2 regions of the Streptomyces sp. NPDC003720 genome follow, and region 2 is predicted to be linked to the other one. Evidence: riboswitches for the same ligand, from Rfam matches in the RefSeq annotation. Region 2 holds a riboswitch; the other holds the start of a gene.
The links. A riboswitch is a leader RNA that binds a small molecule or an ion and turns the genes downstream of it on or off. The one in region 2 is predicted to bind guanidine.

Region 1: it holds a riboswitch for guanidine, as region 2 does, so the genes downstream of both, ACFYU0_RS05175 (MBL fold metallo-hydrolase) here and ACFYU0_RS08995 (DMT family transporter) in region 2, are expected to answer to the same signal.

What each region holds. Positions count from the first base shown of each region.
Region 1 is NZ_JBIANZ010000001.1:1,050,091-1,065,576, reverse strand. Features, by position in the region: gene ACFYU0_RS05195 (glutathione S-transferase C-terminal domain-containing protein) at 55-918, opposite strand; partial or broken gene ACFYU0_RS05190 (LLM class flavin-dependent oxidoreductase) at 1,387-1,716, shown strand; partial or broken gene ACFYU0_RS05185 (DUF1684 domain-containing protein) at 1,817-1,963, shown strand; gene ACFYU0_RS05180 (transcriptional regulator) at 2,183-2,335, shown strand; gene ACFYU0_RS05175 (MBL fold metallo-hydrolase) at 2,417-3,322, opposite strand; guanidine-III (ykkC-III) riboswitch at 3,335-3,402, opposite strand; gene ACFYU0_RS05170 (hypothetical protein) at 4,138-4,320, shown strand; partial or broken gene ACFYU0_RS05165 (aminotransferase class III-fold pyridoxal phosphate-dependent enzyme) at 6,017-6,286, shown strand; gene ACFYU0_RS05160 (LysE family translocator) at 6,348-7,022, shown strand; gene ACFYU0_RS05155 (hypothetical protein) at 7,646-8,260, shown strand; gene ACFYU0_RS05150 (ABC transporter permease) at 8,427-9,761, opposite strand; gene ACFYU0_RS05145 (ABC transporter ATP-binding protein) at 9,758-10,453, opposite strand; gene ACFYU0_RS05140 (PadR family transcriptional regulator) at 10,450-10,983, opposite strand; gene ACFYU0_RS05135 (PP2C family protein-serine/threonine phosphatase) at 11,321-12,562, opposite strand; gene ACFYU0_RS05130 (hypothetical protein) at 12,617-12,796, shown strand; gene ACFYU0_RS05125 (alpha/beta hydrolase) at 12,809-13,639, opposite strand; gene ACFYU0_RS05120 (Rrf2 family transcriptional regulator) at 14,292-14,723, shown strand; gene ACFYU0_RS05115 (glucose 1-dehydrogenase) at 14,866-15,486, shown strand, end outside.
Region 2 is NZ_JBIANZ010000003.1:12,125-27,610, reverse strand. Features, by position in the region: gene ACFYU0_RS09030 (DUF445 domain-containing protein) at 1-1,196, shown strand, start outside; gene ACFYU0_RS09025 (MFS transporter) at 1,315-2,853, shown strand; gene rdgB (RdgB/HAM1 family non-canonical purine NTP pyrophosphatase) at 2,961-3,563, shown strand; tRNA gene ACFYU0_RS09015 (tRNA-Leu) at 3,607-3,690, opposite strand; gene bcp (thioredoxin-dependent thiol peroxidase) at 3,779-4,246, opposite strand; gene ACFYU0_RS09005 (DUF3618 domain-containing protein) at 4,339-4,668, shown strand; gene ACFYU0_RS09000 (co-chaperone GroES) at 4,724-5,083, shown strand; guanidine-III (ykkC-III) riboswitch at 5,149-5,219, shown strand; gene ACFYU0_RS08995 (DMT family transporter) at 5,253-5,573, shown strand; gene ACFYU0_RS08990 (transglycosylase domain-containing protein) at 5,587-8,100, opposite strand; gene ACFYU0_RS08985 (ABC transporter permease) at 9,741-10,541, shown strand; gene ACFYU0_RS08980 (ABC transporter permease) at 10,633-11,400, shown strand; gene ACFYU0_RS08975 (ATP-binding cassette domain-containing protein) at 11,358-12,365, shown strand; gene ACFYU0_RS08970 (DUF1707 domain-containing protein) at 12,375-13,100, shown strand; gene ACFYU0_RS08965 (hypothetical protein) at 13,544-13,945, opposite strand; gene rph (ribonuclease PH) at 14,072-14,809, opposite strand; gene ACFYU0_RS08955 (PTS glucose/sucrose transporter subunit IIB) at 14,887-15,120, opposite strand; gene ACFYU0_RS08950 (PTS transporter subunit EIIC) at 15,341-15,486, shown strand, end outside.

The DNA.
Region 1 (15,486 bases), on a different contig from region 2:
TAGTTAAGACAACTGCCCGAACGAATGTCAACGCTGGTCCACCAGATGGACCGGCTAACGGGCTGCGTGTGCCGCCCAGTCAAGGATCGGGACGGCTGCGCCGGCGGCCTCCAGGCCATGACAGCGGGCGTGGTGCCGGCGTGCGATGCCGTCGAGGTTCAGGTGGGTACCGAAGGCCGGGTGGGCGGTCAGGCGGCGGGCGTAAGCCCACAGCGCCGGTTGGCCGGCGATGCGCTGCACCGCGGCGGCGTCCAAATGGTTGCGGTGCACGGTGTCGAGTTGGACCAGAGCGACCCACAACTCCACGTCCGCGACGGTGACTTCGTCGCGAATCACGTAGGTACGCCCGGCAAGCCAGCGCTCCAGCACGCCCAGCGTCTCCAACAGCGTCCCGAGCGCCGCGTCGCGCTCCGCCCGCTCCGCGCCGGCCGAACCGGCGCGCTGGGCGGCCTCCTCGATGCCCTGCGCGCACATCCGCTCGACGGCCTCGATCTCGGACTCCGCGCCGCAGGGGTAGGGCGAGGGGCGCTCGCTGCCGAATCTCCGGGCGAGGTCGCGCATGATGTCCGGCGCGTGGGTGCTGACGATCCGTCCGGACCAGTCGTCGCTGAGCACAGGAGCGACGGCCGGACCGGTGTACCGGTGTGCGCTCGCGTCGTAGAGCGGCCGCAGAGCCGAGTGACCGCCCTCGGGGCAGTCGGGCACGGCGGGCAGGAAAGTCGTGGGGCATACGGTGTCCAGGCTGAGCAGGCTGTGGACGACGGCGAGGCGGAGCCCATCGGGACACGCGGTCGACAGATGGAGCCGGTAGCGGCCGGGAACGGCGTAGTGGCCGCTGCGTGCGTCCCGGCCGATCCGGCCCCGGAAGGCGGGCGCGGATCGGCCGGACGGGTGGGCGGCCAGCGGTGTGACGGTCATGACTCTCCCCGAGAGCGGGCGCGGGACGTACGCGCGGCGGAAGCGACGTCGGACGAGGGAGCAGGGCTCACCTGCGCACACCGGACAGGGCGAACGATGAGGGGACGCCGTCGGCGCGGGATGGGCGCGGCTCAGGCCCGGGACCTGATCGCGCTGCAGACGCGCTGCAGGTCGATGTGGCGGCGGCAGGTCAGGTGAAGAGACGGACGGCTCACTCGGACGGTGACCGGTTTCAGACGTCTCATATTTCCCTACCGATTTACTGGGATTCCTGCAGTGAGTGTCGATCCGACCGACGTCGACGTCAAGAGGTCCGTCCCGGGTCGCGGACTTCCCGATGGACGGTGTCCCTCGGTGGCACAGTCACCACACGTTTCCCACTGCAACCGTCGGGACGCGGTGACGGTCTCCTGCAAGGGACCCAGAAGGGCTCGCAGGCTCTCTCGATCGGAGCCGGTTCTGACTGACATGACTGTTGGAGTAGCGCTCAACGCGTCCGACGCGCCGAACCAGGTCGACGCGACCGTCCAACTGGCCCGAGAGGCCGCGGAACTCGGCCTCGCGTTGGCCTGGTTCGGGCAGGCCTTCGGCCCGGACTCGCCCCAGCTTGCGGCGATCGTCGGTCGCGAAGTGCCCGCACTGCAGGTCGGCACCTCCGCGATCCCCGTTTTCGGCCGCCACCCGCTGCTGATCTCCAGCCAGGCCCAGGCCGCCCAGGCCGCGACCCACGGCCGCTACCACCTCGGTCTGGCCCTGGGCACGAAGCTACTGACGGAGGCCGGCTTCGGTCTGCCCTTCTAGCGCCCCATCGCCCGTCTGCGTGAATTCCGCAGACGGGATCCTTCCCGTACCTGGCGGGACCGCGCGCGCCCCCGACGACCGTGGGCGCCGCCGTCTCGACGGTACCGTCGTCCTGAACCGCGCCGCGAACCTGCCGTGCGCGTACACGGACCTGGCCACCTGCCCGCTGCCCCCGGCCGAGAACCGGTTGCCGGTGGCGGTCGAGGCCGGTCAGAAAATCCCCCGCGAGCGCGGCGGTTCTTGACCCCTCAGCTTGGGAAGCTCCTGTCTTGCGACCCCGGCCGCCTCGCTGACCTGCGACCAGGGCGCCCGCGGCCCGAGCAGGTCAGCGCGCGATTCCCCGGTATCGAGGAAGAGGAACGGCATCCCACCCCAGGCGCTGGACGACACCGTCCACCAGCGCGTGCGGCTCGGCGTCCTCACCGTTGCCCGCGAAGCCGATCGGGTCGAATTCAGCTTCCTGATGAAGCAACTGGCTGTCACCGACGGAAATCTCTCCCGGCGCCTGAAGGTGCTGGAAGAGTCCGGAATGATCACCGTCGAGAAGGGCTACGCCGGTCGACGCCCCCAACAGGGTATCCCTCACGCGCGAAGGTGCGCAGGCCCTGGACGCTGAACTCCGGGCCCTACGTGCACTCGTCCTACGCCTTGAGGCTCCTGAACCTGTGCCTGATACACCTGACACCCGATCGCCGCTTCAGGAGTTCGTTCTCCACCCGATCGAGCTTTCGCTGGGGCACAGGACGAAGAGCGGGAAGGCCCGACGGCGCGGCCGGTCGCCCATCTCTTCCAGCGCCATGCGGATCTCACGCAGGTGGTCGGTGGTCATCTGCAGCGGGGGCTCGTCAGGCTGATAGACGGTGCGGATCGGGTAGTCCACACCAGGTTGCCGGGACATCTCGATGTGGCAGCCGAGCACGTGGGTGACCGTCCGGTGGTCGCAGAAGTCGATCAAGCGATCGATCGTCCGGATGAACGCCGGCCAGTCATCGATGTAGAGCCGGCCGGGGTAGACCGTGTCACCGGTGAGAAGGAACCCGGTCCACGGATCGTAGAAGGTCACCGCCGCTTCGTGGTGGCCCGGGGTGGCCAGACACTCCAGCACCCTCCCCCCGAGGTCGATGTGCGCCACAGCATCAGGGTCGGTGGCAAATCCGAAATACGGCCAGGCGGCGGCCGACTCCGCACCGACGACCGTGGTGTCAGGACGATCGGAGAACTGGCCGTCGCCTGCGACGTGATCACCGTGCGGGTGAGTGTGCAGCACGAGCAGTTGGTAGCCGTGCCGTGGGTGACGCGCGAGCCAGGACTCCATGAGCTCGTCGACCACCTGGCGAAGAGGGAAAAACTCGGCGGATGCGGTGGCGCCGGTGTCGATCAGCACCGCCCGCTCATTGCCGAACAACAGGAACAAGAACGGCGCCTCGTAGTCGATCGCCATGTTCTGCCGGAGGATGAACGTGTGCTCGTCATAGCCGTGGACCTGGATGTCCGGATCGGCGTTGTGCTTGGCCGACGGCGAGCCGTGAATCCACCGCACATCCAGCGCACCAGGCCTGGGCTTGGCTCCCTCGAAGTCGATCAGGAAGCTGTCGGCACCCATGACGTCTCCTTGAGTGCGTCGTCTTGGCGGGCCGGGTACGGCGCACATCTCGTCCGGGGCAGGCACCTGTGAGCCTCCACGGCGACGCTAACACGCACATCGTCCAGGGTCTGCCAGAAGCCCGATGGCCTCGGATCGCCGCTCAACGCTCTGGCACGTGCACGGCACGGGCCGGGGGCCGAGTGGTGCCTGCCACTCCGACACCAGCGGGCCCCGGTCACAGGTCGCCTGAATACCGGTCGCGATGCTCTCGGCGACAAGGGTCTGACTCCCGGATCGGTCCGACTCCGCCGTGGCGGCGCTCTTGCGGCTTGAGGGGACCGAGCGTGGCTGGTGGTGGGCCGGGAACGATGAGGGGCGGCGTGAGCTGCTGGCTACTCCCTTTCCGCATCCCGACTCCTACGCCGGGGCGGACGACGAACTGATGGCGCGTGAGCCACAGGCTGAGGCGTTCGAGGACGACGCCGCGTACCGGGAGGCTCGGTTCTGCCTGGGAGGGCGAGGTCGACAGGTTCGAGGACTTGAAGACGGCCGGTGCGCTCGTCATCCAGGACCATCATGTCGGCGGCGCGCAGCCCGTTCAGTTCGGGCAGCGGGGGGATCACGGCTCCTGGGCACTGTTGCCGCCGAGCTGGGGGCCATCCGTTCCACCAAGTCCTGTTGTTCAGCGCTAGGTTTTGACTCTGTGGTCGGCGTCGGCTCCGGATAAGGGTGCCTGCGACGTGGAAGCATGGAGCGGCTCGTGGGATCGAGCATCGTTAGTGCTTCCGTCTGCCACCAAGCCAGCCCATAATCCGTCTGGTTGGGGGTGGGTGGTGGCCGATTTCTTCCTCTGGTTCCAGGTGTTTTTCTGGGAGTACCTGGCTTTCGCGGCTTTGCTGGGCCTTGTTTTCCTGGTCGGCGGTGCCGGCTGGCGGGCCAGCCTCCTATGGGGGCTAGGACTCGCGACGCTTCTGCCCACGTCGATCTTCGTCGGCTTCCGAGTCTTGGGGGTCTAGCCCGTGACGTCCTGGTTCGCGCTGACGAGAGGCGGCTGTGCCGCTCCTGGGGCCGGCCTGGGCGCGTCAGTAGCGAAGAAGTCAAGGGTCGGGTCGCTGACCTGCGGACGTAACCTCGCGGGCACGGCTTGGTCAGAAGGCGTTCCACCACCAACGATCCGGCGGATCACCGTACGGCACGGCGTCGGGACGTTCGAGGATCTTCAGATCCAGAGGCTGCACGATGCTGCGGAGCTCGCGTGAGCTCTTCTTGGGGAGAGCGCAGATCGCCAGCTCCAGTAGATCTCGCTCATCCGCCGGTTCGGGGCAGCATGCGGGGACACCGCATCGGTCGCTGAAGGGCGATGGGAGCTGATCCATCGGTGCTCTCGCGATGGCAGCCCACCGGGAGAGCGCCTGTTCGATCAGCCCTGGCTGGAGCCGAGTCCGTTCCAACCGAATGATCTGCGCTTGGGCCGGACCGGAAACCTGACCGATCTTCGAGAAGGCACAACGCGCACCGGAGTACCTGTTCTCCGCCCGGAGGCGTGAGGGGCGCCTACGCGGCACGGCCCTTTCGGTTGTGAGTCATGAACAGCAGTCTGACACGCCTCGCGGCGTAGCGGTCCCCATCCATGACCAGGACGCTTCCCACCCCCACGAAGACTGGCGAGCTCCCTGCGCCAGTGCGGCGTAACGTCGTCCTTGTGGACGTCCCTGCGGACACCCTTGTCTCCCGTGCCGCTCGTGAGGTCAGTTCGCGGGTGGACGAGTTGATCCATGACGTGCAGCGGTCACTGCGGCGTGGGGTTCCCGAGGTGTGGGAGGACCCGGACGTCGCCCGCATGACGGCGGAGAACGTCACCGAGCATGTGCTGGCGGCCCTCGCCGGGCTGGTGGACGCCGTCGAGCCGGGGCAGATCCGGACCCCGGTCGCCGATCCGGACCGGGCGCGTCGGTTGGCCGAGCACGGAACGCCCGTCAATGCACTGCTGAGGGCCTTCCGGCTCGCGCAGGGCGTCATACTCGACCGGCTCCTGGAAGAGATGCCTCGGCTCACCGATGACGCCGCGTTGATCAGTGCAGCGACGCGCAAGCTGATCGTGACGATGACCGAGTACATCGACCGCATGTCGGAACAGGGCGTGGCGGTCTACCAGGCGGAGCGGGACCGGCGGCTGCAGTGGCGGCTGTCGGTGGTGAACGAGGCAGGCCTGCGCATCGGCACGATGCTGGACATCGATCGCACCGCACAGGAGCTGGCGGACCTCGGCACCGAGACGTTCGCCGACCTTGTCACCGTCGACCTGCTCGACTCCGTGCTTCGTGGACATGTCCCACCTGCGGCCGGCCCTCTCCTGCTCCGGCGAGTCGCGCAGCGGACCGTGGCGGGCGGTGCCCCTTCATCGACGATCCGCCTGCAGCAGCTCCACGTCAGCCCGGACGGTTCGCCTCAGGCCCGCGCCCTGATCAACGGTGAGCCGTCACGGCTCGCGTCCGCCTCATTCTCGTCCCCTGACATCTGTCAGCAGGGCCACTGGCCACCTCGGGCAGAGGTGAGTGGGCGCCGGTGCTCGAGTGAGTACCGGCGCCCATGGCTCGCCGACAGGCAGTGCCGCCTGACGCCGGAAGCGGGCGATCCGCGGCGAGGCCTACGCCGCAGATCGAGGCGGAGTTGTCTTCGGTCAGGCGGGGGCGCACCGGGCCCGAGAGCACGCTCCAGATGGGCTGTGGGCGCATCGGACCGTTCTTCTCCTTCGAACCGGCCGGCATCGTCCCCGACATCGTCCGCCTGTCCAAGTCCATCAGCGGGTACGGGAATCCCATGGCCCTCACGCTGATGCGCCCCGAGCACGACGTGTGGAAGCCCGGCGAGCACAACGGCACCTTCCGCGGCTGCAACCCCGCGTTCGTCACCGCCGCCCGCGCACTGGGGTTGTTCTGGTCCGACGACGCGTTGGAGGCCCGGACCACCGCACTCGGCGAGCCACGCCGCCCGGGCGGCGGACGGGCCACGGGTCAACGAAGGCCAACGAAAGGAAGAACGAATGTCGGTCGACCTCGTCGGCTTCCTCGGCGTCGTACTCGTGGCCTACGTGGTCCCCGGCCCGGACTTCCTCGTGGTGCTCAGATCGGCGACCGAACATCCCGCCAAGGGGCGGGCTGCGGCGCTGGGGGCCCAGACCGGCCTGTGCGTGCACATGCTTGCCGCCGCCGTCGGCCTGTCGCTGATCGCCGCTCGCTCCCCCGTGGTCTACGACGCCATCAAGCTCCTGGGCGCGGCCTACCTCGTCCACCTCGGCATCAGGGCGGTGCTGGCCGCCCGGCGCGCCGCCCGCGAACGACGCGCCGGCCAAGACACGACCGGTGGTCCCGGGGACGATGCCGGGCCACCGGCCTCGGCGGCAGACGGGCCGGCCCGCGGCCGATGGCGGTCCGGCTTCACGCAGGGACTTCTCACCAACGTACTCAACCCCAAGGCGGCGCTGTTCTTTCTGAGCATCCTGCCGCAGTTCGTCCAGGGCGGCGGCTCGCCCACCCGGCAGATCTTCTTCCTCGGCATCCTGGACGTCCTCATAGGCGTCGCCTACTGGTTCGTTCTCGTCGCCGTCGCGGTGCGCCTGCGCACCCTCCTCGCCCGCCCCAAGATCCGCCACCGCTGGGAGCTGACGACCGGCTGGCTGTTCATCGCCATCGGTATCGGCGTCGCTGCGGCCTCCTGAAGCAACGGAAGCACCTCAGCGGCAGCTCCACGTCCGTCCCCGCGGGCTCACGACGCCCGCTCCAGACTCCCCGCCCGTTCTGGCACGAGAGCGGCACGGTCGCACAACGGATCCCGCAAATGGCCGGCACAGGCGCTCTCCACACTCGCCCATTTCTGCCATGAGGACCCGGCGGGCCAGTTCGCGGACTTTGATCCACCCTCATCGCTGGACAGCCCGTCCGCGGCCCAGGCAGCCCGGTAGGGCACCTGATCGCCATCGTCGTCAGGTGAGCCCGAGAAGACCTCGCCGGAGCGAGTGACGCGCTCGACAGTCGCGCGGGCGAGTACCGGGTCACCGTAAGCGGGCGTCCGAGCCGAACAGGGTGCGGACCGGTATCTCCCGGATGGCCAGACGAACAGCGAAGATCACTGTTCGTGTGCACCGGCGTTCGGCGGCCTCACGTCTGAACCCGAGCCGAGGACAGCAGTCGCTATGGCGGGGCGCCGACCCTCCCTCATCCCGATGTGCGGGGTCGGCACAGGCAGATGACGCTCAAGGCGAGGCACGGGACAGACGATCGGGGAGATCAACACCTTCTGCCACAATAAGCGCAACGACAAGTGCCCCACATGGACGCATCCGTGACAGACCCCGAAGACCGAGAGCAACAGGCAGCGGTCACCCGCCTGTTGCTGTACTACTTGAACGCCCCCATCGCCGACTACTGCCTTCTGCGCGGTGTCCTCCCCGCCCCCGGGGCCGTACGGATCGCCGTCCGAGCCGGGGAGGCCGAGTACGCCAAGAACTTCCTGTACGAGATTCCCCACGACACGGTGGCCCCGTACTACATCCCCGGCATGCTGCGCACCGTCCTGACCGGGACCCGGATCTACAGCAGCAGCGACGTCGACGAGGTGATGGGGATGACGCTCATCCGCCTCCGCCCTCAGGAGATCACCCCGACCCCGGAAACCGAACAAGGCGAGGCGCTCACCGTCGTACGCGCCCTCTCCGACCCCGTTGACGACGAGAGCCCGTTCCTTGTCGGCTTTCTCATGCACGGCGACGGCCTGATCCGCCTGTACGTGCAGCGTCCCGAACGGCCGGGCATCATCGGGGTCGACATCCGTTTGACCGGGACGCCGACGACCGCCCTCCTCGCCTCCCTGCCCTCCCTCAGCGGGGAGGAGCAGTACCGGCGCCCGGCCGCGGAGGACCCGCACTGCGACCTACGGGTCGACCTGACCAACTGGTAGAGCTCCGCCGCCTAAGGCGTGCCTGGCTCACGGACGTTCCAGCATCCGTGTCCACTGAGGGGGACGGCTCCCACGCCGGCTCCGGGCCCGACGCACGCCGCTGCCAGTTCGTAGGCGTCCCGGCTCCAACGGCCTGCATGGATGGACGAGCGCCGTGCGGCGGTTCTCATCCGTGCCTCAGCTCCGCGGGCCGTGTCGAGCGGCGCAGCAGTGGCAGCGAGGTGGCCGCGGCCAGTAGGCAGGCCGCATATATCAGTGGCGGGACCGCCAGGGCCGCGTACGGCACGATGAGTCCGTGTTCGGTGAGCGACGCGTACCAGGTGCCGACGGCCAGCCCGCCTCCGCCCGCGACGAGCATGGCCGGTGCCAGCGGCAGGGCGGTCTCCAGAAGCACCGCCCGGTTCAGGACCGTCCGTGGCACACCGGCGGCGACCTGCTGGGCCAGCCCCTGGCGCCGGTGTGTCACGGACTCGGCGGCGCCCACGGCGACCGAAACAAGGACGATCAGCAGGCCGACCAGGATCGCCGCGCCCGCCAGGTCGATCCCGCCGGTGTAGAAGTCCAGGTCGGCGGCCGGGGAGTAGCCGCCGTCGTTCAGCGTTCGGAGCAATCCCTCGCGTACGCCCATGAAGCCGGTTCCCACCACCGTCGCCATCAGAACAGCGGCATGGGTGCGCGCCGCCGCCCAGGGGTCGGCGGACAGCCGCTCCGCGGCGATCAGCACGGCGGGACTCTGGGCGCGCACGGCCCACCAGCGCCCGGTCAGCCGGGCCATGCCACTGCTCAGCCACACGGACCCCGCCCCGACCAGGAGCAACGCGCCGAACAGGGCCAACGGGGCCAGCCCCGCGGATCCGTATACGAGCGTCAGGATGCCGCCGGTGACGGCCACCACGACCAAGGCCACGCCCAGCGTGACCGCCAGTCCCCCGCCCGCTCGCCGCGGTGTCGCGCGCACCTCGCCGAGCGGCGAGGCGACCACCCGGCGCAGCGCGGCCAGGCTCACCGCCACACCCACGGCCGGGACCGCGAGCATGACGGCGACCAGCATCCACCACAACCGCGCCGGGAACCGGTGGGCGTACAGCGCGCATCCGGCCACCGCGGCGGTGCCCAGGAGCGAGCCGACGAGGCATGCGGGCCCGGACTCCAGCGCGGCGATCCGACGCACCCGCCCCGGAGCGGCGCCCGCCAGCCGCAGCCGGGCCATGCGGCGGTCGCGGTGCGCAGCACCCAGGCGCGCGCACTGCCCGAGGAAGCCGAGCCCGGGAATCAGCAGGAGCAGCAACGCCATGACGACACCACTGCGTTGACCGGGATTGTCCAGCAGACCATGGGCGATTGGAAGGTGGGTGTAGCCGCGCACGGATGCCACCGCGCCGGCCATTGCACCGAAGGCGGCCACGCAGGCCGCGCCCACGACCGTGAGGCCGATCCGCCACCACTCGCGACGGTCCGAGCCGTTGGTGAGCAGCCAGGCCAGCCGAAGATCCGCCCTCACGCGGACACCTCGAGCCTGGTCGTGCGGCCGTCCGCCAGCCGGATCTCACGGTCGGCGTACGCGGCGACCGTGGCCTCATGGGTGACCAGCAATACCGCTGCTCGCAACTCTCGCGCAGCCTTGGTGAGTTCGGTCATCACTCGCTCGCCCGCGAGGGAGTCGAGGGCGCCGGTCGGCTCATCGGCGAAGACCACCTTCGGGCCGGTGACCAGGGCGCGGGCCAGTGCGACGCGTTGCGCTTGGCCGCCGCTGAGTTCGCCGGGGCGTGCCTCGGCTCGGCCCAGCACCCCGAATCGCTCCAGCCACGTACGTGCCTGCTCCTGGGCGGCGCGCCGGTTGGTTCCGCTGAGGATCAGCGGCAGGGAGACGTTGTCGAGCGAGGTCAGCTCGGGGATGAGCTGCCCGAACTGAAACACCACGGCGAACTCGGTCCGCCGCAGCTCGCTGAGCCGCTCCTCTGGCGCGTGATCGAGGCGCTCGTCGCGGTAGAGCACTGATCCCTGGTCGGGACGGACGATCCCCGCCATGCAGTGCAGCAGACTGGACTTGCCGCTGCCGCTGGGACCGGTCACGGCGAGGATCTCCCCGGCGTGGAGCTCAACCGACGCGCCGCACAGGGCGGTGGTCGAGCCGTATGCCTTGTACAACTCCTGTGCAGCGAGCAGTGGTTGTTCCGCTGTGGTGGTACTCATGCTGCATCGACCTCCGCGGTCAGAGTGGTGAGCCGGCCGGCAGTGGTCGTCATCCAGCGCAGATCGGCGTCGAGGTGGGTGAGGGCGTAGTCCGCCGAGAGCACAGTGGCGAGATCGGCGCCCTCCGCGGACTTCACCGCCGTGAGCTCTCGCATCCGCTGCATGTGTGCGGCCCGCTGTGCCACCAGGTAGGCCGCCGGGTCGCCCCCGGACAGGATCGCGACGACGACCTTCGCGAAGATCTCGTTCGCGACGAACGGCGCGGGCGGTGTCACGGCCGCTGCCCAGTCGGTGAGTTCACGAGCCCCGGCGTCCGTGCGGCGGTACGTCGTCCGCTCCGGCCCTCCGTCGGAACCGGTCTCCTCGACCTCGGCGAGTCCGTCCCTGACCAGCCGCTGCAGTGTCGTGTAGACCTGCCCGTAGGCGAGCGGCCGGGCCTGCGGGAAGCGCTCGTCGTGCAGGCGCTTGAGGTCGTATCCGTGCCTCGGGCCCGTGGCGAGCAGGCCAAGGAGTATGTGGCGGGCACTCATGGACGTCAGTATTCACCAAGTACATGTAGTCAGTGAATAGTGAGCTGAGACTTACTCAGGGCCAAGTGTCGTGATCTGTCTCTCAGGTCGCTCCGTGACGACGGTGTGGGGCTACGCGGAGGTTGTCACGTCGTTTGAGACGGGACTACGTCATCGCGCAGACCGACGCCGGCGAACAGATGGGTGCGGCCTGGGCGCGGCACCTCCCCGAGCGCGAGCCCGGATAGGGATTCGTCGATCGAGACGTGCCCGAAGTCACCCTCGGCCTGCTGGCGAAGACGGCGGCCGCGGGCACGGCTGAGCCCATCAGACGCGTCGGACTCCGCCCGGTACCGCGTCAGTGGGACTGGGAGCGCCATTCGAAGAGCAGGATGGTCGCATCGTCCCGGAGCTGATTGCCCTGGTAGTCAAGGATCGCGTGGATGAGCAGCCGCAGTACCTCTGCCGGGCGCTCGCCGGCAGCGTTGGACCGGATGATGAAGTCGGTGAATCGGTCGAGACCGAACTCCCCACCGCTCGCGTCCCGCGCCTCCACGACGCCGTCGCTGTAGAGCAGGACGCAGTCGTCTGGTTCGAGTTCCGTCTCCTGAACCTGCCGCGTTGCCGGGGCGAGTGGGCCGGCGAGCCCCAACGGTGGCTGCGGAGGACTGTCCAGTGCCCCGGGCAGTACCCTGCCCTTGCGGATCAGCAGTGGTGGTGGATGGCCGCAGTTCACCCAGCGCAACAGCCCGGTCTCGGCGTCGAATCGGCTCAGTACTCCGGTGCAGAAGTGGTCCGGTAGCCACTGGGCGAGTGCCTGATCGACGGAGCTGACGACGTCGACCAGGGCAGCTCCGGCGCGGCGGGCGTTACGCGCCGCGGCCATCGCGACCGATGCCGTCAGACCGGCGGTCAGATCATGGCCCATGGCATCGAGGATCGCGGTGTGCAGCTCGTTCTTGATCACCGAGTGATCGAAGGCATCACCGGCTATCTCATACGCCGGTTCGAGCACCGCTGTCGAAACGCATCTGCTGGAGCCGATGGTGCGCGGTGGCATGAAAGCACGCACCATCTCTGCGGGCAACTGCATGGGCGCGGTGCGGATGCGGGCGGCGAGCCAGTCGCTGTAGGCGCGCTTGGAGGTGATCAGCATCGCGAACAGATGGGCCAGCATACGGCTGCGGCGCATCAGCACGCTGTCGAGCGAGACGGTTCCGACACCCAGTACGCCGAGCCGCTCTGCGCCGTCGACGAGAGGTATCCATACCGTCAAGCTGGCGTCGGATTCTGCGACGCGCAGGGAGAGTGTGCGATAGGCCCAGCCGGCCGACGAGTGGTCCACCAGCAGCGGTTCTGATGTCTCGTCGAGTGGAATGAGTAGCCGTTGCTGCAGGTCGGCCAGGTAGATCTGCGCTGTGTCCAGTCCGACAGCCATGGCGCATTGGTCGGCCAGTGCAGGCAATTCGACCGGCAGCGCCGTTTGCGCCTCGGCTATCAGCTGCTCCAGCCGACTTTCATCCACTAGGGGCCCGGAACGGCCGGACCCGTGAGGCGGGTCCGACACGGGAATCACCCCTTCACTCCCCCAGTTTCGCATTGATCACGTCCTGTGACCCGTCGCTGCGCCGAGCATGCCCGTCTCGTGTCTGAGGTGCACCGTGCGCATGAGTACGCCCGCCACGAGCACGCCTACACCGTCGGCCGCCGCCTCGGCCTGGCGACCTCCGACATCCTGCCGGAGGCGCACAGTTCGGACCCGTCACGCGCCACACTGGTGTTCACGGTGGCGGGGGCGGCGTTCATGCTGCTGGTGATCAGCCTGACCGGCTGATCGTCGGGCCGGCTATGCCTTGAGGAAGTCGAGGATGACGGGGTTGAGGACGTCCGGGTGGACGGACAGCATCCCGTGCGGGTACCCCTCGTAGGTCTCCAGGGTCGCGTTCCGCAGGATCTCCGCACTCTTCGGTCCCGCATCCGCGTAGGGCACGACCTGGTCGTCGGTGCCGTGCATGACGAGCACCGGGATGTCGATCTTCTTCAGGTCCTCGGTGAAGTCCGTCTCGGAGAACGCCTTGATGCACTCGTAGTGCGCGTTCGCGGCGCCCATCATCCCCTGCGCCCACCACCGGCCGATGAGTCCCTGGTTCGCCTCGGCGCCAGGCCGGTTGTAACCGTAGAAGGGCCCGGATGCCACGTCGATGTAGAACTGGGCGCGGTTGGCGGCGAGCCCGGCGCGCAACTCGTCGAAGGCCTCTATCGGGGTCCCCTCGGGGTTGCTCTCCTTCTTGACCATGACGGGCGGCACCGCCGACGCGATCACCGCCTTGGAGACGCGGCCGGGCTCGGCCCGCGCCACGTAGTGGACCACCTCACCGCCTCCGGTGGAGTGCCCGATGTGCACAGCGTCCCGCAGATCCAGCGCGTCGGTCAGGGCGGCCACGTCCGCGGCGTAGGTGTCCATCTCGTGGCCCGACGACGGCTGGCTGGAGCGCCCGTGACCACGACGGTCGTGTGCGATGACCCGGTAGCCCTTGTAGAGGAAGTACAGCAGCTGGTTGTCCCAGTCCACGTGGCTCAGGGGCCAGCCGTGGTGGAAGACGAGCGGTGTCGCGTCCCTCGGCCCCCAGTCGACGTAGAAGATGCTCGTACCGTCCGCGGTGGTGACCGTGCTCATGGTGTATCCCTTCCGAGCGTTGGTTCGGTTTCTTCCGCGCTTCTGCCGTGCGCCCCGCGCTCTGCCGGTGGGCGGGCGGCCGACCGGAGCCCGGCCCCGTGCAGCCGCTTGCCCGGGGTGGCTTCATGTGGGGGAAGTCAGCCGACGGACTCGCGCTTTCCCGTGAAACGTTGATGGAGTTGCCGGCGCTGTCGGGGACGGCGGCGCAGACAGTGACGTCCGCCAAGCCCTGTTCGTCCTGACGTCGATCACGTCGAAACTCTCCCCGCGATGTCACAAGCCTGAGACCCGCTGCCACTAGCCCACGGACACGACGTTACTGAAGGTTGCGATGACGTTGCGCAAGGTAAGCGTGGAGCGGTCGGAGTTCCTCATGGCGATCGTCACTTCTGTGTCGTTGGCGGCGTCTTCCCGCCATGCCGGCGCCGGCCGCTCCGCACAGCGGCGGCTGGCGCGCGGGCCAGCCGTACCGGGCACCTTTCCAGGGTGCGTCCGTCCGTCAGAGGCGGCAAATCCGCAGGCGGGGCGCGAGCCGCGAGCTGATGAGACCGTGGACGGGGGCGGTGCAGGCGGGGCTCCGCCCGCAGTGTCGTCGGCATCGTTTGACGAGCCTGGGTGTAACAACTATGGTTACTTCCAAGGAGGTGGTGATGTGGCGGGCAACAGTCAGCTCACCGTGGCGGCACACGCGCTGACGTGGATCGAGCTGCACCGTCGGATCGGGGACGGAAACGCGACGTCCGAGGGGATCGCGGGCAGCGTCAACACCAACCCCGTCGTGATCCGCCGACTGCTCGGCCGGATGCGCGACGCCGGACTGGTGCACTCGCGACGCGGCGCCGAGGCGGGGTGGGTGCTCGCCAGACCTCTGGAGGACATCACCCTGCGGCACGTGTACGAGGCGATCGAGCCGCCACCGCTGTTCGCCATGCACCGCTCGGACCCCAACCTCGGCTGTCCGGTCGGTTCCGGTATCCAGCCTGCGATGCGCCCGGTGTACGCCCGTGTCGAAGAAGCCGTCCGCACCGAGTTGGACCGGATCACGCTGGCCGACGTCCTGCGGGACGTCCTGGCGTCTCGGTAACTCTCGGGAATCGCTTCACACTCCCCCTGCGAGACCGGCTCAGCGAACCGCCGGCAACCTCTCCGCGTCGGGCCCTGCCGGGCAAGCGACGTAACCGACCTTCGAGGCCAGTCATGGCCGTAATTGAACTGGAGTTCCAATCATGGGACAGCTTGACGGAAAGACCGCCGTGGTCACCGGTGGCAACAGCGGCATCGGACTGGCCAGCGCCAAGCGCTTCGCCGCCGAGGGCGCGCACGTGTTCATCACCGGCCGACGGCAGGAGGCACTGGACGCCGCACTGGCCGAGATCGGCCAGAACGCCACGGCCGTCCGCAGCGACGTCTCCGACCCGGCCGACATCGACCGGCTCTACTCCGTCGTCGCCGACCAGGGGCGGCGCGTGGACGTGCTGTTCGCCAACGCGGGCGGCGGTGAGTTCTCCACCCTGGAACAGGTCACCGAGCAGCACTTCGACACCACCTTCGGCATCAACGTGCGCGGCACGCTCTTCACCGTCCAGAAGGCGCTGCCCCTGCTGAACGACGGCGCGTCGGTCATCCTCACCGGCTCCACCGCGGCGACCTCCGGTGGCGAGGCGTTCGGCGTCTACGCCGCGTCCAAGGCCGCCATCCGATCGTTCTCCCGGACCTGGGCCAACGAGCTCAAGCACCGGAGGATCCGCGTCAACACCCTCGTCCCCGGCCCCATCGAGACTCCCGGCAACGCCGGCCTCGCCCCCGACGCGGACGACGCCGCCAAGCTGTGGGGCTTCTTCGCCAGC
Region 2 (15,486 bases):
CCGGACTGCTGCTGTTCGTCGCCCTCGTCTACGTGCTCTCCCGGCTCGCCGCACACCAGGGCGCGGGCCCCTGGGCGGGCTACGTGGCCGCCGCCGCCGAGGCCGGCATGGTCGGCGCGCTCGCCGACTGGTTCGCCGTCACCGCCCTCTTCCGGCACCCCCTCGGGCTGCCCATCCCGCACACCGCGATCATCCCCACCAAGAAGGACCAGCTCGGCATCTCCCTCGGCGAGTTCGTCGGCGAGAACTTCCTCTCCCAGGACGTCGTACGGCAGCGGCTGCGCGCCGTCGGCATCGGCAGCCGGCTCGGCGCCTGGCTCGCCCTGCCCGAACACGCCGACCGGGTCACCGCCGAACTCGCCACCGCGCTCCGCGGCGCCCTCACCGTCATGCGCGACCGGGACGTCCAGGCCGTCGTCACCGAGGCCGTCACCCGGCGCGCCGACATCCAGGAGATCGCCCCCGGCCTCGGCAAGATGCTCGAGCGGATCGTCGCCGACGGCGGCCACAAACGCGTCGTCGACCTCGTCGTCGCCCGCGCCCACGACTGGCTCGAACTGCACCGCGCCGACGTCATGAGCGCCGTCGAGGGCGGAGCACCCGGCTGGACCCCGCGCTTCGTCGACAAGAAGGTCGGCGACCGCGTCTACAAGGAACTGCTGCGCTTCGTCACCGAGATGCGCGACATGCCCTCCCACCCGGCCCGCGGCGCCCTCGACCGCTTCCTCACCGACTTCGCCTCCGACCTGCAGTCCGACACCGACACCCGCGGCCGGGTGGAACGGCTCAAGGGCGACATCCTCGGCCGCGCCGAGGTGCAGGACCTGATCGCCTCCGCCTGGACCGCCGTGCGCTCCATGGTCGTCGCGGCGGCCGAGGACGAGCGCAGCGAACTGCGGACGCGGGTACGGGCCGCCCTGCTGTCACTCGGCAACCGGATGGCGAGCGAGCCCAAGGTGCAGCAGAAGGTCGACCACTGGGTCGAGGGCGCGGCCGTGCACGTCGTCACCACCTACCGCAAGGAGATCACCTCCCTGATCACCGACACCGTCGCCGGCTGGGACGCCGAGCACACCACCCGCAAGATCGAGGCGCACATCGGCCGCGACCTGCAGTTCATCCGCATCAACGGCACCGTCGTCGGCTCGCTGGCCGGCCTGCTCATCTACGTCGTCACCCGCGCCGTGGGCGCCTGAGCCGGGCCCGGCCGGCGCCCCCCGTCGTCCCCGCGCCGGGCCCGCCGCCGAGCGCCCCGGGCCTACTCCGGCGACGCCAGGGCACCCGTACCCCGTCCTTCGGCGTTGAGGGGAGCCCATGAGCACAGCCGCAGCACCGGCACCGCAGAGCGGCCGGACCATCACCACGAACATCCCCGCCCGGCTCGACCGCCTGCCCTGGTCCAGGTGGCACTGGTCGATCGTCATCGGCCTGGGCACCGTATGGATCCTCGACGGCCTCGAGGTCACCGTCGTCGGCAACATCGCCAGCCGCCTGTCCGAACCCGGCAGCGGCCTGAGCATCAGCTCCGGGCAGATCACCGGCGTCGCCGCCGCGCTCTACGTCGCCGGCGCCTGCGTCGGGGCGCTGTTCTGGGGCCGGCTGACCGACCGCTTCGGCCGCAAGAAGCTGTTCATGATCACCCTCGCGGTGTACCTCGCGGCCACCGCGCTCACCGCGGTCTCCACCGAGGCCTGGTGGTTCTTCGTCTTCCGGTTCCTCACCGGCTTCGGCATCGGCGGCGAGTACGCCGCCATCAACAGCGCCATCGACGAACTCATCCCCGCGAAGTACCGGGGCCGCGTCGACCTCATCATCAACGGCAGCTTCTGGCTCGGCGCCGTCGGCGGCTCCCTGCTCTCCATCCTCGCCCTCAACACCGACCTCCTCCCCGCCGACATCGGCTGGCGCCTCACCTTCGCGCTCGGCGCCGTCCTCGCCCTCGTCATCCTGCTGGTCCGCCGGCACGTCCCCGAGAGCCCGCGGTGGCTGCTCATCCACGGCCGCGACCGCGAGGCGGAGGAGATCGTCACCGGCATCGAACGCCAGGTGCAGGACGAGAAGGGCGAACCGCTCGCCCGGCCCGAGGGCGAACTCGAGATCCACCAGCGCAAGAACGTCACCTTCATGGAGATCGCGCGCACCGTCTTCGGCCAGTACCGCAAGCGCGCCGTCCTCGGCTTCTCCCTCTTCATCGGCCAGGCGTTCCTCTACAACGCCATCACCTTCGGCTTCGGCGCCATCCTCACCAAGTTCTTCGACGTGCCGGCCGACCACACGGGCTACTACTTCGCCGTCATCGCCATCGGCAACTTCTTCGGCCCGCTGCTGCTCGGCCACCTCTTCGACACCGTCGGCCGCCGGGTGATGATCTCCTCGACCTACCTGCTGTCCGGCCTGCTGCTGTTCGGCACCGCCTGGCTCTTCGACCGCGGCTCCCTCAGCGCCGGCACCCTCACCGCCTGCTGGTGCGCGGTGCTCTTCTTCGCCTCCGCCGGCGCCTCCAGCGCCTACCTGACCGTCTCCGAGATCTTCCCGATGGAGACCCGGGCCATGTCCATCGCCTTCTTCTACGCCCTCGGCACCGCCGCCGGCGGCATCAGCGGCCCGCTGCTCTTCGCCGACCTCACCAGCACCGGCAAGGTCGGCGACACCGTCCTGGCCTTCCAGATCGGCGCCGGGCTGATGTGCGCGGCCGGTCTCGTCGCCGCGTTCCTCGCCGTGAACGCCGAACGCCGGTCCCTGGAGGACATCGCCCGCCCGCTGACCGCGGCCGCGGGCAAGGCCAAGGCGGCGGCCCGTCCCGCCCGCGGCCCGCAGGGGCCCTCGGCGCCGCCGGCGGCCACAGGGCCCTGACGAGCGTTCCGTTCGCGGGCCGGCGCCCGCGACGGAGGAGCCCCCGGAGTCCGGCGCCCTTGCGGCCGGTCGCCGGGGGCTTCGGCCGTCAAGGGATACTGGCCCTCATGACCCGCCTGATCCTCGCCACCCGCAACGCCGGAAAGATCACCGAACTGAGGGCCATCCTCGCCGAAGCAGGCCTCCCCCACGAGCTGATCGGCGCCGACGCCTACCCCGAGATCCCCGACGTCCGGGAGACCGGCGTCACCTTCGCCGAGAACGCCCTGCTCAAGGCCCACGCGCTCGCCCAGGCCACCGGCATCCCCGCCGTCGCCGACGACTCCGGCCTCTGCGTCGACGTCCTGAACGGCGCCCCCGGCATCTTCTCCGCCCGCTGGGCGGGCGCCCACGGCGACGACAAGGCCAACCTGGACCTCCTGCTGGCCCAGATCTCCGACATCGCGGAGGAACACCGGGGCGCGCACTTCGCCTGCGCGGCGGCGCTGGCCCTGCCGGACGGCACGGAGCGGGTGGTCGAGGGACAGCTGAGGGGCATCCTGCGGCACGCCCCGGCCGGCACGAACGGCTTCGGCTACGACCCGATCCTCCAGCCGGACGGCGAGAGCCGCACCTGCGCCGAGCTGAGCGCCGACGAGAAGAACGCGATCAGCCACCGGGGCAAGGCGTTCCGGGCACTGGTGCCGGTGGTGCGGGAGCTGCTGGGCTGACATGCGAAACGCCCCTCACCTTCGATCCGAAGGCGAGGGGCGGTGCGGCCGGTGGGATTCGAACCCACACGGGTGTGAACCCACTGGGACCTAAACCCAGCATGACTGCCAGTTCCATCACGGCCGCCTGAGGCGCGGCCTACTTTACTGTGCCGCTCCGTTCGCCGTCCGCTCCCCGCAGGAGAGGCGGCACGACCGCGGCGGCACGAGCGGGGTCAGATCCCCAGATCCTTGATGATCTTGGCGACGTGGCCCGTGGCGCGGACGTTGTAGAGGGCTCGGTCGACCTTGCCCTGCTCGTCGACGATGATCGTGGAGCGGATGACGCCCATGTACGTCTTGCCGTAGTTCTTCTTCTCGCCGTAGGCGCCGTAGGCCTCGGTGGTCTTCTTGTCGGGGTCGGCGAGCAGCGTGATCTTCAGGGACTCCTTCTCGCGGAACTTGGCCAGCTTCTCCGGCTGGTCCGGGGAGATGCCGATGACGTCGTAGCCGGCGTCGGCCAGGAGGGAGAGGTTGTCCGTGAAGTCGCAGGCCTGCTTGGTGCAGCCGGGGGTCAGCGCCGCGGGGTAGAAGTAGACGATGACCTTGCGGCCCTTGTGGTCCGACAGGGACACCTGGTTGCCGTCGGCGTCGGGGAGGGTGAAGGCGGGGGCCACGTCGCCGGGCTGGAGTCGCTCGCTCATCGGTCCAGCGTAACGGGGGGCGTTGCGGTGCGGCCGTACTGGGAACTGACAGACTGTCCAGGACAGCATCAGGAGACTTCGGAGGCCGTACGGTGGCGGACACGTCGGACACCAGAACCCCGGCAGAGATCGAGGCGGACATCAGGCGCCGCCGCGAAGTGCTGGCCGAGACGCTCGACGAGATCGGGGTGCGGGTGCACCCGAAGACGATCGTCGGGGATGCCAAGGCCAAGGTGGTCGCCAATCTCGATCACACGGTTGGACGGGCGTATGTCCAGGTCAACCGGGTGGTGAGCGACGTCAGGGCACAGTTCGTGGACGAGGAGGGCGCCCCGCGTCTGGAGCGGGTGGTGCCGGTGGCGCTGGTCGCGGTCGGGCTGGTGGGGCTGCTCGCGCTGGGTGTGCGGCGGCGCGGCCGCTGAGCGGCTCGGCGACCCGGGCTCGTACGGGCGTGCAGAAGGCAGGTAGGTTCGGAGCGTGAGCGCCAACAGAAACGTGCAGAGCACCCCCCATCACGACAAGCTGCCCATTCGGATGCTGCATGACCGGGTGCTGGTCAAGCAGGAGACGGGTGAGGGCGAGCGGCGTTCGGGCGGCGGCATCCTGATCCCCGCCACGGCGGCGGTCGGGCGCCGGCTGGCCTGGGCCGAGGTGGTCGCGGTGGGTCAGAACGTGCGGACCGTGGAGACGGGCGACCGGGTGCTGTTCGACCCGGAGGACCGGGCCGAGGTCGAGGTGCGGGGCGTGGCGTACGTGCTGATGCGGGAGCGGGATCTGCACGCGGTGGCCGCCGACCGGTTCGAGGGCGCGGAGGACTCCACGGGCCTGTACCTCTGAGGCGGCCGGGAGTCCCGGAGAGCGACGGCGGAGGGGCCGGTGACCGTGGTCACCGGCCCCTCCGCCGTCGCTTTGCTATGTTCGAGGGAGCCCGACGAGACGCGCCGTACCGGGATGCAGGCAAAGACGACGCACCAGAAATGGGTTCGTCTGCCGGAGGTGTGTCGTCGTGGCGTGGGTTCTGCTGATCGTCGCCGGTCTGCTCGAGGTGGCCTGGTCGGTGGGGATGAAGTACACCGACGGGTTCACCCGGCTCGTGCCGAGTGTGTTCACGGGTGCCGGGATCGTGGCGAGCATGGTGCTGCTGTCGTACGCCGCCAGGTCGCTGCCGATCGGTACGGCGTACGGCGTGTGGGTGGGCATCGGGGCGGCCGGGGCGGCGGTGCTCGGCATGGTGGTGCTGGGTGAGCCGGTCACCGCCGCCCGTGTCTTCTTCGTCTGCCTGCTGCTGGTCGCCGTGGTGGGGCTCAAGGCGACCGGCGGTCACTGACGGGCGCTTCTTCCTACGGCTGGCCTGCGGTGGCTCCGCTGTCGGTGCCTCCGCCCGTGTCGACGCCTCCGGTGCCGCCGCCCGGTGTGCCGCCGCCGGTGTCCGTGCCGCCGCCCGTGGTCAGGCCGCCGTTCGTGTCCCCGCCGGTGGTGGTGCCGCCGCCGTCGGCGGTTCCGCCGGTGGTGGTGCCACCTCCGTCGGTCGTGGCGCCGCCGTCGGTGGCGCCCCCGTCGGTGGTGGGGGTGCTGCCGGTGCCGCCGTCGGTGCTGGGGGTGCTGCCGGTGGTGCCGCCGTCGGTGGTGCTCCCGTCCGTGGTGACGCCGTCGTCCGGGCCGCCGGTGCTCGGGTCGGCGGAGGGGTCGACGGGGGCCTGGGTCTTGTCGGCGCCCGGCTGGAGCTGGAGGTCGAAGTCGCTGACCGGCTTCCCCTTCAGCGCGTCGCGGGTGTACTGGGCCCAGATGGCGGTGGGCGGGCCGCCGCCGTTCATCCGGGGCTGGCCGAGGGCGTAGTACAGGGACTTGTGCGCCGCGGTGACCGGGTCCTGTCCCATGACGGAGACGACGGTGGCGAGTTCGGGGGTGTAGCCCGCGAACCAGGCGGCGGTGTCCTCCTCGGCGGTGCCGGTCTTGCCGGCCGCGGGCCGGCCGGCGGCCTGGGCGGCGACGGCGGTGCCGTTGTCGACGACGCTCTGCAGGATCGAGGTGGTGGTGTCGGCGGCCTCGCGGGTGACGGCCCGCCTGGTCTGCCGCTGGGGCAGGTCGACCTGCTGGGTGCCGTCCTTGGTGACCTTCTCGACCATGGTGTACGTGGCGCGCTGGCCGTGGTTGGCGAGCGTGGCGTAGGCCTCCGCCATGTCGAGGACGCTGGCGGTGGCGGTGCCGAGGGCGATGGACGGGTAGGGCTGGAGGTCCTTGGTGTGCTCGGGGATGCCGAGGTCGACGGCGGTCTGCTTGACCCTGTCGGGGCCGACGTCGACGGCCATCTGCGCGTAGACGGCGTTGACGGAGAGGTCGGTGGCCTTGCGGACGGGGATGTCGCCGTAGGACTTCTCGTCCTCGTTGGCGGGGTTGTAGGCGCCGCCGGGCCAGCCCTGCACGGGGCGCCTGGTGGTGCCGTCGTAGATGGTGTTCGGGGTGATGGGCCGGCCGTCCTGCGTGGTGGAGCTGTTCTGTACGGCCGAGGTGAACACGAAGGGCTTGAAGGTGGAGCCGACCTGGAAGTCGCCCCGGGTCGCGCCGTTGGTGAACTGCTTCACGTAGTCGATGCCGCCGTACATGGCGACGATCTTGCCGGTCTTGGGGTCGACGGAGGCGCCGCCGGCGCGGACGTAGTTGTCGGCCTTGCGGTTCTTCTTGTCGAGCTTGGAGATCAGCTGGTCGTCGACGGCCTTGACGAAGGCGTTCTGCCGGTTCTTCTGGATGGTGGTGGTGATGCGGTAGCCGCCGGCCGCGAGCTGGTCGGCGGTGACGATGTCGTTGCTGATCAGGTACTGCCGCACGGCGTCGACGAGGTAGCCGCGCTGGCCGGACAGGCCGTTGGGCACGGTCTGGTCCTTGGGCGTGGGGAACTTCAGGCCCGCGCGCTCGCCCTTGCCGAGCCAGCCTTCCTTGACCATGCCGTCCAGGACGTAGTTCCAGCGGGCGACGGCGGCGGGCTTGTTCTCGGGGTGCGCGACGACGTCGTACTCGCTGGGGGCGTTGACGAGGGCGGCGAGGTAGGCGGCGCGGGCCGGGTCGAGGTCTGTCGCGTCCTTGCCGTAGTAGGCCTGGGCGGCGGCCTGGATGCCGTAGGCGCTGCGGCCGAAGTAGCTGGTGTTGAGGTAGCCCTCGAGGATCTCGTCCTTGGACTTCTCGCGGTCCAGCTTGATCGAGATGAAGAACTCCTTGGCCTTGCGGGTGACGGTCTGCTCCTGGCCCAGGTAGTAGTTCTTCACGTACTGCTGGGTGATCGTCGAACCGGACTGCTTGCCCTTGCCCAGGGCCGTGTTCCAGCCGGCGCGGAGCATGGCCTTGGGGTCGACCGCGGACTCGGAGTAGAAGTCCCGGTCCTCGGCGGCGAGCACGGCGTGCTGGGCGGCCTTGGAGACCTGGGCGAGGCTGACGTTCTCGCGGTTGACCTTGCTGTCGCGGGTGTCGCGGGCGAGCTGGGAGCCGTCGGAGTAGAGGTAGACGTTGCTCTGCTTGGTGGCCAGGGCGTTGGCGGACGGGATCTGCACGAGCGAGTAGCCGAGGAAGAGCAGGCCGATGATCAGCATGACGCCGATCACGAAGGTGCTGAGCAGCATGCGCCAGGTGGGGACGAGGCGGCGCCAGCCGGTCCGCTTGGGGCGCTTGGGCTTCTTGCCCTTGCCGCCTCCGCCGCCGGTGCCGCCGCTGTCCGCGTTGGCGGTGTCGGCGGTCGTGTTCCCGGCGCCGGCCGCGGCGGTCCCCGCCTTGGCGGCGCCGGCACCGCCCGTCGCGGCCTGGGCGCCCTTGGCCGCGCCACTTCCGGCGGCGGCCTGAGCCGCTGCTGCGGCGCCGCCGGCCATGGCTGCCCGGGGTCCGTTCTTCGTGCCGCCGCTCTTCGCGCCGGTGGTGGCGTCGCCCGGCCGGGCCGGCCCGGACGTGGTGGGGGCCTTGACGTTGCGGAGGACCTGGGTCGTCTCGGCCGCCTGGGCGTCCCCGGCTCCCTGCGGGCCGCCGGCCGCCTTTCCGCCGTCGCCCTTGCGGGCCGCTTCGGCTCCCTGGGCGGCGGTGGAGGTACGGGACGTGTTGACGCGCCGCAGCACCTGGGTGCTCTCGGCCGCGTCGGCGTCCTGGGCGCCGGGCTTCCGCGGGCCCTTGGCGGACGCGGGTGACTGCGCTGCCTGGCCGGGCACTCCGGGGCGCCGGCCGGTCGCGGACCGCTCGGCCGCCGGGTTCCCGGTGCCGCCGGACCGCGCGGAGCCCTGCGGCTCGCCCGCCTGACCGGGCACCCCGGGCCGCCGAGGCGCGCCGGAACGCCCGGCCGCCTGCTGATCGGAGCCCGCGGACTTCTCCGAGCCCTTTGACTGCTGCGGCACACCGGAGCCCTGGGCCCCGGCCGACCGCTCGCCGGCCCGCCCCTCGAAGTCCCCGGACTTCCCCGAGCCCTGCGACTGCTGCGGCACACCGGGGCGCTGAGCGCCCTCGGCGCGACCGGCCCCCGACTCCTTGGAGCCCTCGCCCTTCCCGGGCGCCTGCGGAGGCACCCCGGGACGCCGGGGCCCGGCCGGCCGCTCGGACGTCGGCGCCCCGGAGTCGGAAGACATCGCCGTGGGCGTCTGCGGCGACTGCCCCGGCCGGCCCGGCTGCCCCGGCGTCTTCGGCTGCTCCGGCTGCCGGGACGCGCCGGAGCCCTTGACCTCGGCCGACCGCTCGCCGGCCGAGCCCTCGGAACCCCCGGATTTCGCGGAGCCCTGCGGCTGTCCCGACTGCTGGGGAACCGCGGAACCCTGGGACCCCGCCGACCGCTCACCGGACGACCCGTCGAGCCCTCCGGACTTCGCGGACCCCTGCGACTTCCCCGACTGCGGAGGAACCCCGGTGCTTGCGTCGCCCGCGCGGCCGGCCCGGCCCATCTGGGCGGCCAGGGCCGCACGGCGGGCCCGGGCGGCCTGGTCCACACCGGTACCCGGCGACGACTGGCCGCCGGAGGCGCCGTCGGCCGGAGCCGCGGACTTCTCCTCCCGGCCGCCCCGGGCCGGTCCGGCGCCCGAGCCCTCCCGGCCCTGTCCCTGCGCCTGCCCCTGTTCCCGGCCCCGGCCCTGCGCGCGGCCCTCGGCCCGGTCCGGGCCGGGCCGGTCCTTGCCGCCCTCCCGGTCGCGGTCGTGGCCGCCGTCTCCGGGGCGGGTGTCTCCGGTGGCACCGCCGGCGGCCTCACCGGATCGTGCGGGCCCTGCAGTCGGCAGCGGTTGTTCCGGTGCCCCGCCCTTGTTCGGCTGCTGCGGCTGCGGCTCGTCGCTCATGTCGTGCACGGACTCCTGTTTCGCGTCGTACGTTTCCCGTACGCCTCGTACGCCTTCTGCGCCCCCGGATTGAAGACTCTCGCACCTGGCGATCCGTTCCCGGATTCCGGCACGCTTCCGGAACGAAAATGCGTCGCCGGTCGCCGGGCCTCCGGACTAGGCTCCTGCGCTTCGGTGTCGAGCGGTCCGGGAGGTTGACTGACGTGGGCGCTGGACGGTTGTACGCCGCCGTCGCGGCGGGGGGATTCAGACGGTACGCGACGTATCGGGCGGCCACTGCGGCAGGGGTGTTCACGAACACGGCCTTCGGCCTGATCCTCGTCTACACCTACCTGGCGTTGTGGGAGGCGAAACCGCACCTCGGGGGCTACGACCAGGCCCAGGCCGTCACGTTCGTCTGGCTGGGACAGGCGCTGTACGCGACGCTGGCGATCCAGGGTGGCGGCTTCGAGACCGAGTTCATGGAACGCATCCGTACGGGTGAGGTCGCGATCGACCTGTACCGGCCGGCGGACCTGCAAGTGTGGTGGCTGGCGAACGATTTGGGCCGGGCGCTGTTCCAGCTCCTCGGCCGCGGGGTGGTCCCGTTCGCGTTCGGCGCGCTGGTGTTCCCCACGGCGCTGCCCGGCGACGCGGGGACGTGGCTGGCGTTCCTGGTCTCCGTGGCGCTGGCGATGGTCGTCAGCTTCGGTATCCGCTACCTGGTGGCGCTGACAGGGTTCTGGCTGATGGACGGCACGGGGGCGCTGCAGGCGCTGATGGTCACCGGCATCTTCTGCTCGGGCATGACGCTGCCGCTGAACGCCTTCCCCGGGACGCTCGGCGAGGTCGTACGGGCGCTGCCGTGGGCGGCGCAGGTGCAGGTGCCGGCGGACGTGCTGATGGGGACGGCCGATCCGCTGCCGTCGTTCCTCTTCCAGGCGGGGTGGGCGGTGGTGCTGCTGGCGGTGGGGCGGCTGGTGCAGACGGCGGCGGCCCGGCGGGTGGTGGTCCAGGGTGGGTGACTACAGGCAGGGCGAGTACCGGCCGGGTCAGTACCGGGGTGAGTACCGGCCGCTGGCCGAGGGACTGCGCGCCTACCGGCTGATCGCCGGGATGTGGATCCGCTCCACGCTGACCTACCGGGCCTCCTTCGCGATGACGGCGTTCGGCGGGCTGGTGGTGACCGGCCTCGACTTCGTGACGATCATGCTGATGTTCTCCAGGGTCGACGTCCTCGGCGGCTACTCGCTGCCCGAGGTGGCGTTCCTGTACGGGCTGTCGGCGACGTCCTTCGGTCTCGCCGACCTGGCGATCGGTTCGGCCGACCGGCTGGGCCGCCGGGTGCGCGACGGCACGCTGGACACCCTGCTGGTGCGGCCCGCGCCGGTGCTGGCGCAGGTCGCCGCCGACCGGTTCGCGCTGCGCCGGGTCGGGCGGATCAGCCAGGGGGCGCTGGTGCTGGGCTACTCGCTGGTCGCGTCGGACATCGCCTGGACGCCGGTCAAGGTGCTGATGGTGCCGGGGATGCTGGTCTGCGGCGGGGTGATCTTCTCCGCGGTGTTCGTGGCGGGGGCGGCCTTCCAGTTCGTGGCGCAGGACGCGTCCGAGGTGCAGCACGCGTTCACGTACGGCGGCCAGACGCTGCTGCAGTACCCGCCGACGGTGTTCGGCAAGGAGCTGGTGCGGGGCGTGACGTTCATGTTCCCGCTGGCCTTCGTCAACTGGGTGCCGGCCGCCTATGTGCTGGGGCGGCCGTACCCGCTGGGCGGGCTGCCGGGGTGGGCGGCCTTCGCGCCGCCGCTGGTGGCGGTGGTGTGCTGCGCGGCGGCGGGGCTGGCGTGGCGGGCGGGGCTTCGGTCGTATCGGAGTACAGGGAGTTAGCGGTGGACGCGTTCATCGAGGTGGACAGGGTCGAGAAGGTCTTCGAGGTGCGCCGGAAGACCGGGTTCATGAAGCGGGAGCGGCGGCAGGTGCGGGCGGTGGACTCGATCTCGTTCACCGTGGCGCGCGGCGAGATGGTCGGCTACATCGGCCCGAACGGCGCCGGGAAGTCGACGACGATCAAGATGCTGACCGGGATCCTCACGCCGAGCGCCGGCCGGCTGCGGGTGGCGGGGATCGATCCGTCGCGGGAGCGGACCCGGCTGGCGCACCGGATCGGCGTGGTGTTCGGGCAGCGGACGACGCTGTGGTGGGACCTGCCGCTGATCGACTCCTACCGGCTGGCGCACCGCATGTACCGCATCCCGGACGGCCGTTACCGGGAGAACCTGGACCGCTGTGTCGAACTGCTGGAACTGGGCGAGCTGTTGGACGTGCCGGTGCGGCAGCTGTCGCTGGGGCAGCGGATGCGCGGGGACATCGCGGCGGCCCTGCTGCACGATCCCGAGGTGCTGTACCTGGACGAGCCGACGATCGGTCTGGACGTGGTGTCCAAGGCCAAGGTGCGGGGGTTCCTGAAGGAGCTGAACGCCGGGGGCGGTACGACGGTGCTGCTGACGACGCACGACCTGCAGGACATCGAGCAGTTGTGCTCGCGGGTGATGGTGATCGACCACGGGCGGCTGATGTACGACGGCGCCCTGGCCGGGCTGCACGAGGCCGGGGAGGGCGAGCGGACGCTGGTGGTGGACCTGGAGCGGGAGTTGCCGCCGATCGAGGCGCCGTCGTGCCGGGTGGTGCGGGTGTCGGGGCCGCGGCAGTGGCTGGCGTTCCCCGCCGGGCAGTCGGCGGCGCCGCTGGTGGCGCACATCGCGGCCGAGTACCCGCTGGTGGACCTGTCGGTGCGGGAGCCGGACATCGAGGCGGTCATCGCGAAGATGTACGCGGAGAAGGCGGTCTCGTAGTCTGCTGCCATGACCGACGACGCAAGTCCGGACCTCCGGGCGTCCGACGCCGACCGTGAGCGGGTCGCCGAGGTCCTGCGGGACGCCCTCGCCGAAGGGCGCCTGGACATGGGGGAGTTCGAGGAGCGGCTGGAGGCGGCGTACAAGGCGCGTACGTACGGTGAGCTGACGCCGATCACCCGCGATCTGCCGGCCGGGGCCGTGGCGGCGCCCGTGCCCGTCTCCTTCTCGAAGGAGCCCGCGGAGCGGGGTGGCTGGGCGGGCCGGATCGTCGGGGGCGAGGGTTCCTCGGCGGGCGGGTTCGCGGTGCTGTCGGGGTTCGAGCGCAGGGGCCGCTGGACGGTGCCGAAGCGGTTCAACTGCCTCGCCTTCATGGGCGGCGGGGAGATCGACCTGCGGGAGGCTAACTTCGCGGACCGCGAGGTCGAGATCAACTGCGTGGCGATCATGGGCGGGGTGCAGGTGATCGTGCCGCCGGGCGTCGAGGTGGTGGTGCGGGGCATCGGCGTGATGGGCGGCTTCGAGCACCCGAGGGACGACGGTCCGCCGGAGCCGGGCGCCCCGCGGGTCGTCGTCGGCGGCTTCGCCTTCTGGGGCGGGGTGGGCGTTGAGCGCAAGGTGACGCGGGCCGAGCGGCAGCGGCTGAAGGAGCAGCGCCGGCAGGAGCGGCTGGAGCGCAGGGAGGCCCGGCACGAACTGCAGCGGGCGCGGCGCGAGGAGCGCCGGCGGGACTAGGTCCGGTCCGCGAGGTCGCGTCGTTCGCCCGTAAAGGCCGGCGTCGCGGCGTCCGGGTGCGGCGAGAGTGCGTGCCGGGCGCCGCGACGCAGGCGCGACTTCGCGAACACGGCCCAGGGCCTGCCCGACGGCCCCGCTCTGCCAGGGGCGGGCGGCGGCGTGCCGGGCCGGGAGTGCCGAGCGCCGCGACGCAGGCGCCACTTCGCGAACACGGCCCAGGGCCTGCCCGACGGCCCCGCTCTGCCAGGGGCGGGCGGCGGCGTGCCGGCCCGGGAGTGCCGAGCGCCGCGACGCAGGCGCCACTTCGCGAACACGGCCCAGGGCCTGCCCGACGGCCCCGCTCTGCCAGGGGCGGCGTGCCGGCCGCTGCGGCGAGAGTGCGTGCCGGGCGGCGCGGCGGCGTGCCGGTGCCGGGCGCGCCGCCCGGCCCCGGCGGTCCGCGGCTACGAGGTGCAGACCTTGGTCAGTTCGCCGGCGGCGTCCGTGACGGGGCTGACGTCGGGGGCCGGGTCGCCGTTCCTGATGGCGGTACGGACGTTGCCGACCGCCTTGGAGAGGTCGTCGACGGCCTTGTTGACGTCGGCGTCGTCGGTCTTGTCGCCGATCTTGTCCAGGTTCTTCTCGATGGAGTCGAGGGAGGCGTCGGCCTGCGTGGGGTCGTCGCCGGCGTTCTCCACGGCCTGCTGGAGGTCGGTGACGCTGTCGGCGATGGAGTCGGCGGTCTGCACGCAGTCCAGGGCCTTGTTCACGGCGTCGCAGCCGGTGGTGAGGCCGGCGGTGAGCGCGGCGGTCGCTAGGGCGGCGGCGACGGCGGTGAGCCGGCTTCGGCGTCGGCTGGCGGCCATGGTGTGGTGTCCCTCCCCTGGTACGGCTGGCCGGGCGCACGGTGATGAGCCGCGCGCCCGTACCCATACGGACGTCGGGAAGGATGCGGGGGTTGCCCTCGCGTACCGGCTTTTTTGGCGGTCCCTTTACTTTGCGAGGGTGGCCTCGAGGGCCGCCCGCTGGGCCGCCGCGAGCTGGTCGCAGCCGGCCACGGCGAGGTCGAGCAGGGCGTTGAGCTCGTCGCGGGCGAAGGGCTCGGCCTCGGCGGTGCCCTGGACCTCGACGAAGCGGCCGTCGCCGGTGCAGACGACGTTCATGTCGGTCTCGGCGCGCACGTCCTCCTCGTAGCAGAGGTCGAGCAGGGGCACCCCGCCGACGATGCCGACGGAGACGGCGCTGACGGTCCCGGTGAGCGGCTGCCGGCCGGCCTTGATCAGCTTGCGGCCCTGGGCCCAGGCGACGGCGTCGGCGAGGGCGACGTAGGCGCCGGTGATGGCGGCGGTGCGGGTGCCGCCGTCGGCCTGGAGGACGTCGCAGTCGAGGACGATGGTGTTCTCGCCGAGCGCCTTGTAGTCGATGACGGCGCGCAGGGAGCGGCCGATGAGCCGGGAGATCTCGTGGGTGCGGCCGCCGATCCGGCCCTTGACGGACTCGCGGTCGCCGCGGGTGTTGGTGGCGCGGGGCAGCATGGCGTACTCCGCGGTGACCCAGCCCTCGCCGCTGCCCTTGCGCCAGCGCGGGACGCCTTCGGTGACGGAGGCGGTGCAGAAGACCTTGGTGTCGCCGAAGGAGACGAGGACGGAGCCCTCGGCGTGCTTGCTCCAGCCGCGTTGGATGGTGACCGGGCGGAGCTGTTCGGGCGTGCGGCCGTCGATTCGAGACATGCTCCCGAGCCTAGCCGTACGCGCGGAAGGGGCTCCTCCCGCGTCGGGAAGTGCCCCTTCCAGGTGAACCGGGAGGCTCACATCATGTCTTCGATCTCCGCGGCGATCGGGTCGGCGTCGGTGCCGATGACGACCTGGATGGCGGTGCCCATCTTGACGACGCCGTGGGCGCCCGCGGCCTTCAGGGCGGTGTCGTCGACGAGCGAGGGGTCGGCGACCTCGGTGCGGAGCCGGGTGATGCAGCCCTCGATCTCCTCGATGTTCTCGATGCCGCCGAGGCCGGCGACGATCTTCTCAGCCTTGCTGGCCATGTTGCTTCTCCCTGATCCGAACCGCTTTGTCGCAGTAACCCACAGTTGGCCCATCTTCGCGAGCGGCCGTGCGGTACGTGCCCAATGATGGCGATCACCACAGCGGAACCGTCCGCCGACTGGTCTACACCACCGGAGGGACGGTAGCCAAACCGGCTTGTGCGCCGAGGGGTTCGGCCGCCGGGCCGGGTCCGGGCCGAGGGGATCAGGAAGGACGCCGATGAGCGCCGACAGCGCCGAGAGCACGGCCGGCCCCGGGCGCGTCCGGCTGCACCGGTTCTACCAGGGCCTGCAGAAGATGGGCCGGAGCCTGCAGCTGCCGATCGCGGTGCTGCCGGCCGCGGGCATCCTGATCGGGCTGGCGCA